DNA from 3 places in the Mesorhizobium sp. M1227 genome. Region 1 is predicted to be linked to each of the others. Evidence: predicted binding sites of a transcription regulator. Region 1 holds the regulator's gene; each other region holds the start of a gene.
The links. The regulator PhoB, encoded in region 1, activates phosphate uptake and scavenging genes when phosphate is short. The targets are predictions, from matches to a motif close to TGTCATNNANCTGTCAT.
Positions count from the first base shown of each region.

Region 1 (3,096 bases):
ATGGCGGTCGTGAATTTCTTCATCATATCCTCCCTGCGCCGCGTACGGCGTGATCAATTGGCTCAAAGACCAGCTTAGAAGCTCTAATTTTTTCGAGCCTCGAAAAAATACTGGCCCGATCTCCGGCTGCTGTCAACATCGATTCTGATGGATTTTGATGACTCTGCGAGTTTTTTCGAGCGTCGGAATAAACGATGACAGCGCCACCTGCATCTGACACTATTTGCCTCATCCGACACTATTTGTCGGACATTACCGACGGCTTCCGGTTCATGAGCGGCCGCGGCAACCGGGAGGAAAGCAAAACAATGTCGGTCGGAATCCGCCATGACGATTTGCGCCGGCGCAACCGGGCGATGGTGATCTCGGCGGTGCGCCGGGCCGGCCAGCCATCGCGTACTGAGATCGCAGCTACCACCGGCCTCAGTCATTCGACCATATCGGCGATTTCTTCCGACCTGATACGGGAAGGCATCCTCGCCGAGAGCAAGCCAAGTGAGCCCGTTTCGTTGAAACGCGGTCGTCCGCAAGTCGGCCTCGCCCTCAACCCGGAAGCGGCGGCGGTGCTGACCGTGGTGTTGTCGCTGAATTTCCTTTCGGCCGCCATTATCGACTATACGGGACAGGTGGTCGCCGAGGAACAGCGCCGGCTGGACACGCTGACTATGCCGCGCGACGAGCTGATCCGTGAATGCATGGCCATCGTCCGGCGCCGGCTGCAGGATCCAGATCTTGACGTCCGCAGTGTCGCCCGCATCGCCCTGGCGATTCAGGGCATTACCGACTCCCCTGCACGCGCCATGCTGTGGTCGCCGATCACGCCGCAGACCGACATCGCCTTTGCCGATATGCTGGAGGACGAATTCGGCATCCCGGCAACGGTGGAGAACGACTGCAACATGATGGCGGTGGCTTTGCGCTGGCGCAATCCGGATCGCTATCGCGATGACTTCATCGCCATCCTGCTTTCGCATGGCATCGGCATGGGGCTGGTGCTGAAGGGCGAACTGTTCACCGGGACGCATTCCTCGGGCGGCGAATTTGGCCACATGATCCATCGTCCGGGCGGCGCGCTCTGCCGTTGCGGGCGGCGCGGCTGCATCGAGGCGTATGCCGGCAACTACGCCATCTGGCGCAACGCCAGGCAGATGAGCGAAGACAGCGAACCGGTCGCCGATGTCAGCGACGCCGACATGCGCGCACTGGCGGCCCGGGCGCGCGAGAAAGATGGGCCGGAACGCGAGGCCTACCGCAAGGCCGGCGAAGCGCTGGGTTTCGGTCTCGGCTCGCTGTTCGCGCTGATCGATCCGGCACCGGTCGCGATGGTCGGCGCCAGTGCCGCCGCCTTCGATCTGATCGAGCCGGCCTTGCGGAAGGCAATCGCCCAGACCGCCGGCGGCCAGCATTCAGGCTCGATCTCCTTCGATACAGAGCCGAACGAATTGCCTCTGATCCGCGAAGGCTGCGCGATGCGGGCGTTAAGCTTCGTCGACCAGGAGATTTTCGCGCCGGGCGCGCAAATGAGGCCCAGCGTCAGAAAGAACGTAGCCTGACCAGGCGGGTCAATCTTCCCTGATCGCATAGCCGGCGCCGCGGATGGTGCGGATGACATCCGGCATCCGGCCGTTGTTGACGGCTTTGCGCAGCCGCCCGACATGCACGTCGACGGTGCGTTCGTCGATGTAGATTGTCTCCCCCCAGACATTATCGAGTAACTGGCTGCGCGAGAAGACACGGCCCGGATGCCGCATCATGAACTCGAGCAGCCGGAATTCGGTCGGCCCGAGCCTGATTTCGCTCTTCTTGCGATAGACCCTGTGCGATTCGCGATCGAGCACGATGTCGCCGACCTTCAGCACGCTGGACAGCACTTCCGGCTTGGCGCGCCGCAGCAGCGCCTTGACCCTGGCCATGAATTCCGGTGTCGAAAACGGCTTGACCAGATAGTCGTCGGCGCCGGTCGAAAGACCGCGCACCCGGTCGCTCTCCTCGCCGCGCGCGGTCAGCATGATGATCGGCAGCCGCTCGGTTTCGGGGCGCACCCGCAACCGACGACAGAGCTCGATGCCGGAAACCGCTGGTATCATCCAGTCGAGCACCAAAAGGTCGGGCACATTCTCCTGCAAACGGATCTCGGCTTCGTCGCCGCGTGTCACCACCTCGACCTGGTAGCCTTCGGATTCGAGATTGTAGCGGAGCAGCACACCCAACGGCTCCTCGTCCTCCACCACCATTATGCGTGGTGCGATCATCGGCTGGGCACCCCCATCATGTCACCGGTGCGGACATTGTCGTTTCGTCCTGCTTCGGACGATTGACCGGCAATTGCTCGCCGGTCAGCACATAATACGCATTTTCGGCGATGTTGGTGACATGGTCGCCGATCCGCTCCAGATTCTTGGCGCAGAACAGCAGGTGCGTGCAAGCGGTGATGTTGCGCGGATCTTCCATCATGTAGGTCAACAGCTCGCGGAACACGGACGTGTATTTAACGTCGATGCGCTCGTCGGCGGCACGAAGCTTGGCCAACGCGGCCGCATCGCCTGCAGCATATTCCTCGATGACACCCTGCACCTGGATGAGAACCAGCTGCGCCATCGCGTCGATGGAATGCGACAGGTCCCGCGGCGTGGCGCTGAGGCCGACGGCACTCACGCGCTTGGCGATATTCTTGGCAAGGTCGCCGATGCGTTCGAGGTCGCCCGCCATGCGGATCGCTCCGACCACATGGCGAAGATCGTGGGCCATCGGCTGGCGTTTGGCGATCAGGGTGATGGCGCGGTCGTCCAGTTCGCGTTGACGCGCATCCATGATGGCGTCGTCGGAAACGACGCGTTGCGCCAGCACGTTGTCGGAATTCAACAGGGCCTTGGTCGCCCCGCCGACCATCGAACCGGCGAGGTCGGCCATGTCGCGGATCAGCTTGCTGATCTGCTCGAGATCCTCGTCGAAAGAAGCGACTGTGTGTTCGCCCATGGTCCTGTCCTCATATGCATGATCGGAACGGCTCAGCCGAAGCGGCCAGTGATGTAGTCCTGCGTGCGCTTCTCGCGGGGCGACGTGAAGATCTTCTCGGTCCGGTCGAACTCGACCAGT
Region 1 is NZ_JAMYLZ010000009.1:30,093-33,188, reverse strand. Features, by position in the region: gene xylF (D-xylose ABC transporter substrate-binding protein) at 1-23, opposite strand, end outside; gene NKH28_RS13955 (ROK family protein) at 309-1,553, shown strand; gene phoB (phosphate regulon transcriptional regulator PhoB) at 1,563-2,252, opposite strand; gene phoU (phosphate signaling complex protein PhoU) at 2,269-2,976, opposite strand; gene pstB (phosphate ABC transporter ATP-binding protein PstB) at 3,009-3,096, opposite strand, start outside.

Region 2 (3,096 bases), on a different contig from region 1:
TCGAAAAGCCCCTTGGCGAGAATGCGACCCATGGTGATGTCCATGCCCACCAGTTCGCCGGCGTCGTTCTCGAAATGCCAGGGCGCGTTGGTGCTGCCGGTGCCGACGATTACCTTGCCGCGCTCGAGGACGGTGCGCAGCAGGCTGTCCGGCGCTGCCTGGGCCGCCGCTTTCTGAACGTCGACCGCGGTAGCGGCGGTCATCACTCCGGCCGTTGCAAGCCCGGCCATTCCCAGTTTCAGAAATTCACGCCTTTTGGATGTGTCGTTCACGGCGACCTCCTTTCGTGTTGAGTTCCCCTTTGGACCAGCAGTACAGGCATCGGTTGCAACTGACATCATTGTCCCTTACAAGAGACGCTTGTACTCTGTACAAGACAGATTAACATCAGGGATCGATAATGCAAGATGGCAATGCCTTGGCCGCTCGACCGGACGTCAGTCTGGACGAAGACAAGCACTCGGGCTCTCGGGAGAAGGGTCTCAACCGGGTTCTCCAGATTTTGGAGTTTCTCCACACGACCCAGCGCGCGATCGGCGTCGGCGATCTTGCCAGAGGGGTGAATGCACCGCGGTCGACGACCTATACGCTGGTGCGCTCGCTGGTCGACGCAGGCCTGCTGGAGATGGCCGGAGACGGCAATCGGGTTTATTTCGGAAAGAAGCTTTATCTCTACGGAATGGACTATGTGCGGGGCAACGACCTGCTCAGGCGAGGGCGCCAGGAAGTCGACCATCTGTCGCGCGAGACCGGCGAGACCTCGGAGCTCTGCATGCTGCAAAGCGGCCGTTATACCATCGTCCATTCAAGCCCGGGAACGAGGCCATTCCGGATCAGCTCGGCGACGGGTCTGCAAATACCGCTTCCCTGGACAGCTTCCGGGCGGCTGCTCCTCGCCGGCTTCGACAAGGCAGCGATCGAGGATATGGTCTCGGAAGACGATCTCGTACTGCCGGACGGCCGCAGGTTGCGTCTCGACGATTTCATAGCCGACATCGCCGTCGCCAAGTCGGCCGGCTACTGCATCACCTCCGGCCTAGTCGATGCCTACACCAAATGCCTGGCCGCGCCGGTCTTTTCAGCGCCAGGCAGGGTCGAGGCGACGATGTGCCTGGTGGTTCCGATCGATACCTCGACCGAAAAGACCGACGACCTGATAGCGTTGTTGCGCGAGCGCGCCGCACGGCTTTCGATCGTGGCATAGGCCGCCTTTCCAGCAGGCCGGCGCCGGCGTTCGTTCAAGCAATGGCGTTCGTTCAAGCAATAATGTCTGGAATGATCTTGTCCTCCAGCGCCATCAGCCTGTCCTTCAGGAAAAGCTTCTTTTTCTTCATGCGCTGGATCTGCAGCGGGTCGCAATTCATGGCGATCATCGCATTGATGGCCGCGTCGAAATCGGCGTGTTCCTGCTTCAGCCGGGAATATTCGAGGCGGATATCTGCCTGTTCCTGATCGGACATTTTTACCGTCTGCACGTCTGCGGCGCCCAAACTATGGGCCTGATTGGGCGGGACCGGGGCTTCTTGCACCGGCGCGCAGCCCATATCACATTTCATATTGGCGTGGAATGCTACCACGCAGCATTCGACATCGGTGCGCGATGGTGGCACACTGTCATTATGCCGTCACAGAAGCGAGCCTGCGGTGGACGTGCCATGACGGCTGCAATCCGAGGAAACCATGAAAGGGAGAACCAATCATGTCTCTTGCATCCCATCTTGATGAGCTGCAGCGGAAACACGGCGACATCGAACGGGAAATCGACGATGCGATGACCCATCCGTCGGTAGACGACCTCGAAATCGTGAATCTCAAGCGGCGCAAGCTGGCGCTCAAGGACGAGATTGAAAAACTGAAGGCGAAACCGACGACGCACTGAAGCCCTTCCAGGACTAGAAGCGCCGCCCGGCGCGCGATCTTTCCGGTGGCATCGCTATGCTGCCGGAAACGCTCGTGGATTTGCGGCAAGCTGCCGTCTTGTCATTTCCGATTTGCTGGGGCCTGCGCGCCAGTCGCCATTGACAAGCCATCTTTGCTCCTCCACCTCATGCCCGGACCTTCAAGATTAAAGGCAGCCGGCATGACCGGATATTTTTCCTCACCCTTCCCACGCCGCAGGTCGGTCGGTGTCGATGTCGGCGGCGTGATGGTCGGCGGCGGTGCGCCGGTCGTCGTCCAGTCAATGACCAACACCGATACGGCCGATGTCGACCAGACGGTCGCGCAAGTGGCGGCGCTGCATCGTGCCGGCTCCGAGATCGTGCGCATAACCGTCGATCGCGACGAAAGCGCTGCGGCCGTACCGGCCATCCGCGAGCGGCTGGAACGGCTCGGCATCGACGTGCCGCTGGTCGGCGATTTCCACTATATCGGCCACAAGCTCCTGGCCGACCACCCGGCCTGTGCCGAGGCACTGGCCAAATACCGTATCAATCCCGGCAATGTCGGGTTCAAGGACAAGAAAGACCGGCAGTTCGCGGCGATCGTCGAGATGGCGATCAAATACGACAAACCGGTGCGCATCGGCGTCAATTGGGGTTCGCTTGACCAGGAGCTGCTGACCCGGCTGATGGACGACAACCAGGCCCAGGGCTTTCCGCTGACGGCGCAGGAAGTGACGCGCGAGGCAATCGTGCAATCGGCGATCCTGTCGGCCGGAATGGCCGAAGAGATCGGCCTTGCGCGCGAGAAAATCATCCTGTCGGCCAAGGTCAGCGGCGTGCAGGATCTGATCGCCGTCTACACCGAGCTTGCCATCCGTTCCGACCACGCGCTGCACCTCGGCCTGACGGAGGCCGGCATGGGCTCGAAAGGCATCGTCGCCTCGTCCGCGGCCATGGGCATCCTGCTCCAGCAAGGCATTGGCGACACCATCCGCATCTCGCTGACGCCGGAGCCGAACGGCGACCGCACGCGCGAGGTGCAGGTGTCGCAGGAACTGCTGCAAACCATGGGCTTCCGGCAGTTCGTGCCGATCGTCGCCGCCTGCCCTGGCTGCGGCCGCACGACCTCGACCGTATTCCAGGAGCTTGCCCAGAACATCCAGGCCGACCTGCGCAAGAACATGCCGGTGTGGCGCGAACAATATCCCGGCGT
Region 2 is NZ_JAMYLZ010000053.1:9,200-12,295, forward strand. Features, by position in the region: gene NKH28_RS31905 (transporter substrate-binding protein) at 1-272, opposite strand, end outside; gene NKH28_RS31910 (IclR family transcriptional regulator) at 419-1,204, shown strand; gene NKH28_RS31915 (YdcH family protein) at 1,257-1,460, opposite strand; gene NKH28_RS31920 (YdcH family protein) at 1,700-1,879, shown strand; gene ispG (flavodoxin-dependent (E)-4-hydroxy-3-methylbut-2-enyl-diphosphate synthase) at 2,081-3,096, shown strand, end outside.
Region 2: a site for PhoB is predicted at 1,613-1,629, ahead of NKH28_RS31920 (YdcH family protein). Genes of this name have one in related genera too.

Region 3 (3,096 bases), on a different contig from region 1:
ACAAATCCTCATAGTAGGACGGACGGCCGAAAGCCTCCCAGTCCTCGCCGCCGTCGCCCGGATGCTGGACCGCAACGAAGGCGGTCTGGTCGTCCGGCGCAAACAGGGGACCGCACATTTCGGCGCCGATCGGCACGCGGAAGAACAGCTTTGATGTCGCCCGTGCCGTCCCCTCCGTATCGACAGCCCACAGACCGTCGGTGCGGCCGGTGGCTTTCGGGCCTTGGCCGTCGGTGGCGACCCAGAGGCGGCCAGCCGAATCTACCGTGCAATTGTCCGGCATGCCGAACCAGCCATTGGCGGTGGTTGCGGTCGAGAAGGTGGCGCCGACGTCGGCCACAGCGGGATCGCCGCATTTCAGCAGGATTTCCCACCTGCCCTTTGTCGCGGTGAAATCACCGCCGTCCTCGACGATCTCGATGATGTGGCCAAAGGCATTTTCGGCACGCGGGTTGGCAGCGTCGACCTGGTCGGCCTTGCGCTTCGAATTGTTGGTCAGCATGACATAGACCTTGCCGTTGACGGCATTGGGCTGGATGTCTTCCGGGCGGTCCATCTTGGTGGCGCCGAGCAGGTCGGCGGCGCGGCGCGTCTCGATCAGCACGTCGGCCTGGCTGGCAAAGCCGTTCTCCGCCGTCAGCGGCCCTTGGCCGAAGACGATCGGCAGCCATTCGACCGAACCGTCGTCGGCAAACTTGGCGACATGCAAGGTGCCGTCGTCGAGCAAATCCATGTTGGCGGCGCGGTTGTCCGGATCGAACTTGCCTGTGGTGACGAACTTATAGACATAGTCGAAGCGCTCGTCGTCGCCGAGATAGAAGACGACATGGCCATCCTGGGCGACGATCGATTCGGCGCCCTCATGCTTGAAGCGGCCCATGGCGGTGCGCTTCCTCGGCACCGAAGTCGGATCCTGGACGTCGACCTCGACGATCCAGCCGAAGCGGTTCGGCTCGTTAGGCTCCTTGCCGATGTCGAAACGGTCGTAATGCGCTGCCCACTCATAGGCATCTTCGGGAATGCCGAGGCGCTTGTAATTGGCCGCCTCCTTATGCCCCTGCGGCAGCTCGCCCGAGAAATAGCCGTGGATGTTCTCCTCGGCCATGACATAGGTGCCCCACGGCGTGACGCCGCCGGCGCAATTGTTGATGGTGCCGATGACCTTCGTGCCGGTCGGATCGGCGCTGGTCTTGACGCGGTCGTGGCCGGCGACCGGGCCGGAGAGCGCGATCTCGGTGTTGGAGGTGATGCGGCGGTTGAGCTTGCCGTCGCGAACGACCTGCCATTTGCCTGATACCTTGCGTATCTCGACGATAGTGCCGCCATGCGCGGCCATCTCGACATCGACTTGCTCCTTGCTGAGGGGCGCCTGCTTGGCTTTGCCATCGACGATGGTGACGAGGCCCGGAAACATCAGGTGCGGATTGGTGTATTCGTGATTGACGACCAGCAGGCCGTGCTCGGCCGAGCCGTCGATCGGGATATAACCGACATAGTCGTTGTTGTAGCCGAATTGTCTGGCCTGGGCTTCCGCCGACTGTTTTGTCGGATCGAATCCCGGCGAATCGGCGAACAGCGGATCGCCCCAGCGCAGCAGCACGTCGGCGTCATAGCCAGGTGCGACGTGATGCTTGTCGTCGATGCCGGCCTCGAGCTCGTCGAAAGCGAAGGCGGAGCCTTCGGCGGCGCGGGCATTGTCGGCGGTGATCAGCGCCAGCGGGCTGACGGTAGCGGCTATGGCCGAGACGGCAAGCGAACCCTTGAGGAAGCCGCGGCGTGAGAACCGCGCGGCGATGATCTCACCCATGGTGCGGTTGTCGGTGGGATTGGCTCCTGGCCCATCGTTTTCCTCGAGCAGGCTGGTGCGGAAATGGGCGTCAGGGGTGCGATGTTCGGTCATAGGGCCTGCCTCTGGCTGGATGGATTGCTGGAGCGTGTTGCCTGGCCAATCCGGTATTACCGGCAGGTCACAGTTTGATGACATGCCGGCTAATTGCCACCTGCGATTTCGTATCCAACATCGGCCCCGCTTGACCGCGACCGGCGCTTCGGAAACAAGAGCTGCGGCAGGCGGTAGGGACCGCATCGGGAGGAACAAAAGTGAGTTTCTGGGGACTTGGGCAGCTCTGCGTTTCGACGGTGATCTTCCTGCTGGCGGCGATGGCCGCAAAACAGTGGGGGCTGGCGCCGAGCCTCGGCAAGATTGTGCTGACGTTGGCGCTCTATTCGCTGGGCAATCTGATCATGCTGAGGCTGATCCGTGAATTCGGCATGTCGGTGTCGTTCAGCCTGTCGGCGGTGATCCAGCTGGTGTCGGTGAATGTGGTGGCGCTGGTCTTCTTCGGCGAGCGCGTCAATGCCTTGCAGGCAACCGGCATCGTGCTTGCCATCGCAGCTGTGGCGCTGATCACGCTCGGGCCCTATCTGCAAAGGCTGTAACTGCGATCGGGCCGATGAAGAAGATTGCAAGCAGACTGCCCAACTGGCTGGAGTTCCCGGTTCTGCTGGCCGGGCTGGTCATTGCCGGCGGGCTGTGGGGGTTCGAGGAGCTGATGGAGCTGGCGCGGGCGACCACGCCGCATGCCTTCGACACCGAAATCCTGCTTGCCTTCCGCAAGGCCGGCCAGCCCGACAATCCGATCGGACCGGCGTGGCTGGAAGGGGCGATGCGCGACATCACCAGCCTCGGCAGCGCCAGCGTACTGCTGCTGATCACGGCAGCAATGATCGTCTATCTGCTTCTTATCCGCAGGCCAGGCGCGGCGCTTCTCATGTTCGTTGCGGTAGCGGGCGGCCAGCTCCTGTCAAGCGTGCTGAAATTCGATATCGACCGGCCGCGCCCCGATCTGGTCTCGCATCTCGCCGATGTGGCATCGCTTTCGTTTCCGAGCGGCCACGCCATGCTGTCGGCGGTGACGTATTTGACGCTGGGCAGCATGGCGGCGCGGGTTTTGCCCGGGCGCACAACGAAGATCTATGTACTCGGGCTGGCGGTGCTGACGACAGTGGTGGTCGGCATCAGCCGCATCTATCTCGGCGTCCACTGGCCGTCCGACGTATTGGCCGGCTGGTGCGCCGGCTTTGCCTGGGCGATGC
Region 3 is NZ_JAMYLZ010000011.1:2,459-5,554, reverse strand. Features, by position in the region: gene NKH28_RS15620 (PhoX family protein) at 1-1,900, opposite strand, end outside; gene NKH28_RS15615 (hypothetical protein) at 2,101-2,439, shown strand; gene NKH28_RS15610 (phosphatase PAP2 family protein) at 2,454-3,096, shown strand, end outside.
Region 3: a site for PhoB is predicted at 1,967-1,983, ahead of NKH28_RS15620 (PhoX family protein). Genes of this name have one in related genera too.